Regions from separate parts of the Proteus sp. fly-1089 genome, predicted to be linked through region 1. Evidence: predicted binding sites of a transcription regulator. Region 1 holds the regulator's gene; each other region holds the start of a gene.
What was found. Region 1 encodes Fur, which represses iron uptake genes when iron is present. Its sites were predicted from a motif close to ATAATAATGAGAACNACTATCAA; they were not measured.
Positions count from the first base shown of each region.

Region 2: ABN080_RS04400 (siderophore-interacting protein) is a predicted target of Fur. The motif match lies at 1,926-1,948, and genes of this name have one in related genera.
Region 3: ABN080_RS03130 (TonB-dependent siderophore receptor) is a predicted target of Fur. The motif match lies at 1,828-1,850, and genes of this name have one in related genera.

Region 1 is NZ_JBEETS010000010.1:84,319-87,610, reverse strand. It holds gene ybfE (LexA regulated protein) at 1-278, shown strand, start outside; gene fldA (flavodoxin FldA) at 550-1,077, shown strand; gene fur (ferric iron uptake transcriptional regulator) at 1,267-1,713, shown strand; gene ABN080_RS17455 (DUF817 domain-containing protein) at 1,798-2,637, opposite strand; gene chiP (chitoporin ChiP) at 3,128-3,292, opposite strand, start outside.
Region 2 is NZ_JBEETS010000001.1:937,463-940,754, forward strand. It holds gene cydB (cytochrome d ubiquinol oxidase subunit II) at 1-561, shown strand, start outside; gene ABN080_RS04390 (DUF2474 domain-containing protein) at 542-703, shown strand; gene ABN080_RS04395 (DUF805 domain-containing protein) at 1,228-1,611, shown strand; gene ABN080_RS04400 (siderophore-interacting protein) at 2,005-2,850, shown strand; gene ABN080_RS04405 (fimbrial biogenesis chaperone) at 2,944-3,292, opposite strand, start outside.
Region 3 is NZ_JBEETS010000001.1:665,143-668,434, reverse strand. It holds gene ABN080_RS03130 (TonB-dependent siderophore receptor) at 1-1,803, opposite strand, end outside; gene ABN080_RS03125 ((deoxy)nucleoside triphosphate pyrophosphohydrolase) at 1,999-2,400, shown strand; gene ABN080_RS03120 (DEAD/DEAH box helicase) at 2,393-3,292, shown strand, end outside.

The DNA of each region.
Region 1 (3,292 bases):
TGGATTTGTTCGCAGATGAACGCAGACCTGGGCGACCTAAAACAAACCCGCTTTCTCGGGATGAACAGCTTAGAATTAATAAACGCAATCAATTAAGACGAGACAGAGTCAATGGTTTACGTCGAGTTGAATTGAAATTAAATGAAGATGCTGTGAATGCACTTAATGAGTTGGCGACTGCAAGAAATGTTAGCCGTAGCGAACTTATTGAAGAAATATTACTAGAACAATTGGCGCAAAATCACGCCTTGAAAATACATCAAAATGAGAATAGCTAGTAGCTAAACCACACAAATTTGACAGAATTACCCTGCTATTTTCGTCAAAATACGTTTTTTAGTTTTCTATTATGAAAACAAGATGTTTATTTTTCACTAGTAATTGTTCAAACACAGACAAATATACTCTAACTATTTCGAAGTGTGGCTAATTGGCAAGTAAAGGCGTTACTGTTACATACAAAGTATGTAATCAGTACGAATCAACGTAGTCAACAACGCGACAATTTGAAGTATAACGAATATAGAATAAAAGAGGTTATCTCACTTTATGGCAATCATAGGTATATTCTTCGGCAGTGATACCGGCAACACTGAAAATATTGCCAAAATGCTTCAAGAAAGACTGGGCGCTGATAATGCCGAAGTTCATGATATCGCAAAATCCAGTAAAGAAGATATCGAAGCATTTGATATTCTGTTACTAGGTATTCCTACTTGGTATTATGGTGAAGCACAATGCGATTGGGATGACTTTTTCCCAACACTAGAAGATATTAATTTTGAAGGTAAGTTGGTTGCACTGTTCGGTTGTGGCGACCAAGAAGACTATGCAGAATACTTCTGTGATGCAATGGGCACAATTCGCGATATTATCGAACCTCGTGGTGCTGTCATTGTGGGTCACTGGCCAACAGAAGGTTACCATTTTGAAGCCTCTAAAGGGCTTGCAGATGATAATCACTTTATCGGCCTTGCGATTGATGAAGACCGTCAACCAGAATTAACCGAAGAGCGTGTTGATGCTTGGGTTGCTCAAATCAAAGAAGAAATGAGCCTAGATGAAATTCTGGGATAAATAAATACTCAATATTGAGAATGATAATTATTCAATGGTGTGCTAAGATAGTGTGATAGGTAGGGGTGTTTATTTTTAAATATCATGCCTATAATCAATAAGGTTATTTATTCACCCGAGTGTTAATGAATCAACCCTATTAGTGAGCACAAAAATTAAATTCACCATTAGCAACAGGATTAAATCCGCATGACCGACAATAATAAAGCGTTAAAAAATGCTGGGTTAAAAGTTACACTTCCTCGCTTAAAGATCTTGGAAGTGCTCCAGGATCCTGAGTGCCATCATGTCAGTGCTGAAGATCTCTATAAAAAACTCATCGATATCGGTGAAGAGATTGGTCTGGCAACCGTGTATCGCGTCTTAAACCAATTTGACGATGCTGGTATTGTTACCCGACATAATTTTGAAGGTGGTAAATCAGTATTTGAATTAACTCAACAACACCATCACGATCATTTAATTTGTCTTGATTGTGGCAAAGTTATCGAGTTTACAGATGATGCGATTGAAGTGCGCCAAAGAAACATCGCTGAACGTCATGGTATCAAGCTTTCCAATCATAGCCTTTATTTATATGGCCACTGCGCTGAAGGCAATTGTAAAGAAGATAGCCACGCACATGATGAGAAATAATTCATTCTGGATAATCTCTCAGTAAAAAAAAGGAACTGTTCACAGTTCCTTTTTTATTACCTTAAATTTGAGGATAAAATAACTCTACTTAGGCACACTGATACTGTGTTTAATATGTTTTAAATGAACCACGATAGTAAATGTAACAATGACTAACAGTGACCAAGAGCCCCATTTCCCTGCATGCACAGCAGACCAAGCACCAATCTGGTTAGGATATTGCCAAACACCAAAAAATGTACCGAAATTCTCAGCAAGCCAAATAAAGAAACCTATCAGAACAAAAGCCAATAATAGTGGCATTTTTCGCTCTGTATCATAAGGCGTAAAATAAACCACACTACGAGCATAAAGACCTAAAATAAAAGCAGTTAAATACCAGCGATAATCACCGATAAAGTGATGAGAAAAGAAATTAATATAGATAGCGAGTGCAACTAAAGTTGCCATCCAATAAGGTGGATAATGTTCAATTCGTACTTTTAAAAAACGCCATGCTTGAATTAAATAACTTCCTACCGCGGAGTACATAAATCCTGTAAATAAAGGCACTTCCCACAATTTAGTGTAAGCAAAATCAGGGTATTTCCACGATCCAATTGCTGCTGATGTTTTAAATAATTCCATCACAAAACCAACGATGTGGAAAAAACAGATCGCTTTTAATTCATCCCATGTTTCAAGTTTTCCCCATACCATCCATAATTGGAAAGCAATAGCGAGAATAAGTAAAACGTCATAACGAGGTATCCCTAATATTCCTTTACTTGGTGTTGCAAATAAAATAAAAAAGAAAAATCCCGCAAATAAACAAGAACGCGCCTCTTTCACACCAAAAAAAAGAAATTCAACAATAAATCGTTTTATACCTTTAAAGGGCTTCAATGGTGGTTCTAATAAAAAATCATCCAATCGCTTTAACATGCTTCTTCCTGAAAACGTGCATTATCGAACTACATTCAATGCAGAATAATAAATAAGATGAGATAAAATGAATGGCAAGAAATTTGCCATAGAATAAAAAAACCTACAAGGATGAAAAGGACGAAAAAGGAAGGAATGAAAAAAATAAAGGTATTTACCCCCCACTACGATACCCACTCTGACTGCCTTTACTTAGGGTAAATACCTTACGCAAATTTTGCGAAATAACTGAAACACAAGAGATAAACATAACCCACTCACATTTATCTCAGACGACATGACATGACGACTTTACTTCATTACTTTTACTATATACTGCGATTTTAAAACGACTCTTTACTACTTTTTACTTCGACTCTTCTACTTCTTACTACTACTGACAATTTCACTTCATTAATGAGGTTTGTTTTTACTTATCGTAATCGTATTTAGCTTTTTTAGTTTTATTCAGGATAAAGTGTAATGAATACACTTTATCCTTATGCTGATATTAGAAAATAGTAAATGGCATTATCACGTTAAATTTAACGTCTTTTTCATCTTGGAAAATATTACCAAAACCACCTTCATAACTTGGAATATCGGAGTGGTTATCATAACGGGTATAGTGAAGTTTAAAGAGAGTGCCTTTAGCTCGACCTTCTTGAACCGTATA
Region 2 (3,292 bases), on a different contig from region 1:
GGTAGCTATTTTGATTGGCTGTCGCCTTTTGCACTCTTTTGTGGTTTTGGCTTAGTTATTGCCTACTCCTTATTAGGATGTGGCTGGCTAATCATGAAAACCGAAGGCCACTTACAGCAAAATTTATACAAAATTGCTAAACCACTGACATTGGTAATGCTTGCTGTGATCGCTGTTGTTAGTGCATGGACACCGCTAGCACAACCAGCCATTGCTGAACGCTGGTTCACGTTACCTAATTTATTCTTCTTTTTACCCGTTCCACTTTTAGTGTTATACAGCTCATGGCTGATTTTGCGCTCGATAAAAAAACAAGGACATTATCTTCCTTTCTTTGGGGCATTGGCTTTAATTTTCTTAGGTTTTGCCGGATTAGGCATCAGTATTTGGCCTAACATTATTCCGCCTGCCGTTAGTTTTGTAGCCGCTTCGGCGCCACCAGAAAGCCAAGGATTTATGTTAGTTGGCGCGCTCTTTATTATTCCAATTATTCTCGTTTATACATTCTGGAGTTATTACGTTTTCAGAGGAAAAACCAATTATGAAGAAGGCTATCACTGATCCACAAATACAAAGCAAACCCTCATTATTAAAAAAATGGGGCTGGCTAATTACAATTTGGTTTTGTAGTGTTTTAGCTTTATTTGCGGTTTCTTCTCTTTTTCGATTCTTAATGACGCTTGCGGGAATGAAAGTGAAGTAAAGGCAAAACACACACAGCAATATAAAAACAGTACCGCACGACGGTAAAAATAAACACAAAGGGCTGATATTATTTTAGCCCTTTTTATTTTCCATAATTAACTAAATTTAAATCAAACACATTGATAAAATAACTATAAATACATCATTTTTGATCAGTAGTAAGGGATAAACTCTTTTTTATTATGTTATGACGATAAATAAAGATATAAACAATCCTATAAAAAGCTATCTTCACTAGAAATAAAATAGAGTACTTGTTGAATTCAATTTCTAAAGTAATTATGATACCCGCCACTTAGCACTCCACATCAGTATTAGTTTATAAAGACGCATATTGTATATCATTTAGATATTACCTATTTGATTAACTTAAAAATTAAGCTCATATCCCTATAAAATAGAGGGAATGGTCATAATGTCTTTTTAAAAATGTATTTTGATAATTTAGAATTATCTTAATTGCTAAGAAAGATCACCTAAACTAGGCTTACGTATTGTTGCTACTAAATTAAGGATGAAGTCATGAATTGGTATTTGGAAGTCATTAAAAATAATTACGCTAACTTTTCAGGCCGTGCTCGCAGAAAAGAATATTGGATGTTTACTCTGGTAAATACCATTATCATTACTGTTCTATACGCTATTTTAATGTCATCAATAGATATGAACACTGGTGAAATGAGTTCATTAGGTTCAATTGTAGGTATTATTATCGGTATTTATTCTTTAGCTATTATTGTACCTAGCCTTGCCGTCACTATTCGTCGTTTTCACGACCAAGATAAATCAGGTTGGATGTTCTTACTTGCATTTATTCCTGCTGTTGGTGGATTAATTGTTTTTGTCTTTATGTGCCTAGAAGGAACTAAAGGCGACAATAGATTTGGCCCAGATCCTAAAGCTTAATCTATTGCTGACATTATATAAAAATACAGTGAGTATAATATTTTAAAGTTTACTCACTGTATTTATTGACTTTTCCGCATTTATTTCAACTCTCTAAAACCATTCCTTTTTTCAAAAAAATAACACCAATCCTCTCCTACCACATTACATTTTAGTGTTTTTGTTTTCTTCTCATTTTTTCTAATTAATACTTATTAATTATTACATCAAGCTTATTACATTGATTTTTAAGTTTTTTTCTTGATTGTAATTTGAGCCTAATCACACAATGATAAGTAAAACATACACCTCACTTTACTAAATTAAAGTTAATGTTGATAATGACTATCATTATTAATTGAAAATGATAATATCTACATCGAAAAAACAATTAAATGAGTCAGGTAAAAAAACGTGAGTAACCCAAAAACACCTCAAGAAAAAAATATTTATAAACCAGCTCCTCCTCGCCTAGTTCAAGTAAAACGTATTACTGATGTCACTCCAGGAATGCGCTGCATTACCTTTACTAGTGATGATTTAGATAACTACCCAGCTGATACTGCGGGCGCACATCTAAAAATATTTTTGCCATTAGAAGGCCAAGTTAAGCCAACAGTACCGGGTTTTTCTGAAAAAGGTCCCAAGTGGCCTGAAGGCGAACCAAGATCGATTGTACGTACTTATAGTGTCCGTGCTATTCGCCCAGAGCAAAAAGAGTTAGACATTGAATTTGCCGTTCATAACGATGCTGGTCCAGCTATTCATTTTGCGCTAAATGCAAAGCAAGGCGACTATATTGGGATCACTAATCCAGGTGGCCCAGATCCCTTATTAGCTCCTGCATCACATTACTATATGGCAGCCGATCCAAGTTCATTACCTGCGTTAATGGCTTTAATTGAAACAATGCAACCTAATGTTCAAGGAAAAGTCGTTATACGAGTAGAAAACGAAACACATCGCCAAGAAATTAAACATCCTAATGGATTAGAAATAATCTGGTTAATTGGCTCAGTTGAAGAGCAAACTGAAAACTTAATTAATGAATTTATGTCTTGGAAATTACCTGCTGAAGATGTGGCATTTTGGATTGCTGGTGAAGACAAAATTATTCGTGCATTAAGACGTCATATTCGTCGTGATAACGGTTACGATCGTAGCTTAATTTATGCTATTCCTTATTGGCGTTTTGGCTATGACGAAGAAGGTTATCACGCTGAACGTCACCATGTTATGGATAATGAAGACGTAAGCTAAGTAATAAATTAAAGATTAAACGTTGGCTGTACAGGCTGCATATTAGCCCCTCATTAATATGCAGCCTTTTTATTTAATCGTGATATGAAAACGCTATTTCTTCATCCTTTTCTCATCTTGCTGATAATTTCCATCATCATCAATATAAACAAGAGTCATAATCTGATGAGGATTTACCTGTCCTTGATATTGAATTTTTTGTTTTGAAAATGGTGCAACCATAATAGCATTAATGAGAGGTTGAGCTTCTTTATCATCAATATAGATCTTTGAAATAGTAAAAAAATAAGCACTAGGATTATTTATCTCTAAATATTGCGCGCTCTGTGTAATTTCAATCTGTTTAAAAATATCGCGGGTCGTTAATGTAAGTTGATTAGGTCGGTAGAAAATTTTTATTCGTGTCTGTAAAGCTAATTGGAGTGTATTTACATTTTCTTTC
Region 3 (3,292 bases), on a different contig from region 1:
TTCAAGCTCAACGCCACGAGAACGAATTTTACCCGATTGCTGATAATAATCAGGATTTCTAGGGTTATGTGTTGTGACATTCTCTTGGGTTAATTGATATACAGAAATACTAACCAGTTGTGTTAACTCAGAATTTTGATATTTAACACCTGCTTCATATTGTTTTGATTTCATTGGAATAAAAGCTTTTCCATCTGCATCTGTACCTAATACAGGATCAAAACTATCTGATGTACTTATCCAAGGTGAGAACCCATTATTAAATTGATAACTTAAACCAACACGATGACTCCATGCCGTGTTATGGCTTTGCTGTGTCATACCTGAAATTTGATTATGTGTCTCTAAATCCGCACTGTCATAACGGCCACTGAGTAATAAATTCCATCGCTGCCAACGAAGGTGATCTTGTAAATAGTATCCATAGCGATCAAATTGTTGTTTTGTGGAAGTACGCGAAACAGGGTAAGGCTCAAAATCAGGCTTGTGATGTGATGCCCAAGGATCAAAACTAACTGTTTGTGAACCCCACCAATCTTTGGTCATATAGCCATGTTGATAATCAAAACCAGTTATCACAGTATGATTGATATCCCATGTTGCTAATTTACCAATCAATTGTGAATCAGTTACCCATGTTTCTGATGTACTTGGCGCCTCCTGATAAACCGCAGTTAACAAGCGAGCACCGGGCAGAAAGCCACGGGTATAGTCACGGCTTATTTCTGTATCAACCTTCATAAAACGAGTATTTTGCTTAAATTGCCACTGTGGGGTCAGTTCATATTCAAACAATGAAGTTAACGATTGTTGTTTACGATGTGAATTATCATGGCTTTGATTATTATAATTTCGATTAGGATCAACTTTACCATTAGGATTAGGTAATAAACCTAATGCTTGAGCAGGTAGCGTATTGTAGTAACCCAGACGAGGCTCTTTTTGATATTGTCCCAATATTGTCCAACTCAATACATCATTAGGTTTCCAAGTGAGAGCAGGTGAAATAAGAAAACGAGTTTGACGAGAAGAGGGTATTTGCGATCCTTGTTCAAGCATCAAACCTGAAACACGATATAACCATGTTTCATTTTCATTAAGAGCTGATGTGGTATCAAATTTAATACCATGATTTTTATTATTGCCCGCTTGTAATTGCACTTGGTGTTGCGTTTCTGCACAAGGACGACGCGATATCATATTAATCACACCACCTGCACCACCTTGTCCATATAAAGCAGATGCAGGGCCATGTACGGCTTCGATACTTTCTAAACTCCAACTATCAATTTGTGGCGCCCAAATACCGCTATTACCAAGCATTCTTAAACCATCTAAATAATAGTCTGCATCAAATCCGCGCATTTTCGAGTAATCAATACCACTACCAAAAGCGCCAAATTTTTCACTGACAATCCCAGAACTATAACGTAATGCCTGACTAATAGATTCAGAGGGTAAGTTATCTAGTTGACTACGATTAACAACAGAAACCATTTGTGGTGCTTCTAATAAAGTTGCATCACTTTTCGTCGCCGTTGCCTGCTGTTTTGCAACATATCCGTAAGGTTGTGCATCAGACAACGAACTTGGTGAAGAGGCGACAATAATTTTTTCAATATTTTCTGAAGCAAAAGAGGGTAACACCACGCTTAATGAAATTAATGTAGGTAAAACAAAAGAGTAACTACATTTCCAATAATTTTTTAATTGCTTATTTGGACAATGTATTATTTGAGGTAGTAGCAACATAATGATCCCAAAAAATGAAATAAACCATGATTGACTCGTGGTCGGTAACATACATTATCGACCGACTGTCAGTCAATATAAATGATAATTATTTACATTTATGTGTGGGGTTTAATAATTGTGTAATCAAATCACAATAAAGATATTTTCTGTATATGACTATCTGAAAAATTATTCATAGATTTTATTAATCTAATTTTAAAAGGTATAATATATAAAATTCTCATATAACAAAGATGATGAAAAATGAAAACAATCGAAGTTGTTGCAGCAATTATTGTACATCGTGGACAAGTTCTTTGTGCCCAACGAGGAGACAGCAAATTAGATTATATCTCCAGAAAATATGAATTTCCTGGTGGCAAAGTTGAAAAGAACGAATCCTTAGAAAAAGCTTTGATTAGAGAAATTAAAGAAGAATTAAAAATGGATATTAATATACGCTCACACTTTACAACAGTTGAACATACATATCCTGATTTTAATATTATCATGCATAGTTTTTTATGTGATGTTAATTCAAGAATCTTACAACTATCTGAGCATTTAAATATTCAATGGTTAAATAAACATGAATTAGATAACTTAGATTGGGCTGAAGCGGATCTTCCAATTGTTGAAAAATTAAAAGTGTCTAATTATGAATAATAAAGTTAATGAACTTAGAAAAAGTATTGAAACTGGTTTTATTAATAGTAAATACCTATCAGAGCAACAATATCAACCAGAATTGTTGACCAATGATAAACAAGGTAAAAAAATACTTATTACAATAAAAGAACAACTGGAATCATGTGATCATTTCTGGTTTTCAGTTGCATTTTTAACAAGTAGTGGTCTTGCTAGTATAATTCAAGATTTACTTAACTTAGAAGAAAGAAATATTTCTGGAAAAATATTAGTTTCACAATACTTAAATTTTACTGAACCTGAGGCATTAAAAAAGCTATTACGCTTTAAAAATATTGAGCTTCGTATATCCATAAACTCAAACTTTCATGCTAAAGGCTATTTATTTAAACAAGGGAAGTTGAATCATTTAATTATCGGTAGTAGCAATCTTACGGCAAGTGCACTTAGTATAAATAAAGAATGGAATTTAAAAGTTACATCAAAAAACACAAGTGGATTATCAATAACAACATTAGAAGAATTTAATAAGGAATTCAATCGTTCTACTATTGTTACAAATGAATTTATAAAAAAATATGAATTAATTTTTATAGAACAGAAAGCTAATAACGAAAAGATAACTAAGCTTATAACGGAAGAAATAAAACCAAATAAGATACAAGAAGATGCATTAAAAAATTTAGAACAATTACGAATTAATGGTGAAAAGAAAGCATTATTAATCTCTGCTACTGGAACGGGAAAAACCTACTTATCAGCTTTTGATGCTTATAAATTCAATCCTAATAGGCTATTATTTATTGTTCATCGAAAAAAAATAGCAAAAGATGCAATGAATACATATGAAAATATTTTTAAGCAGAAAAAAACATGTGGGTTATATTCAGGTAAAAATTTAGAACTAGAA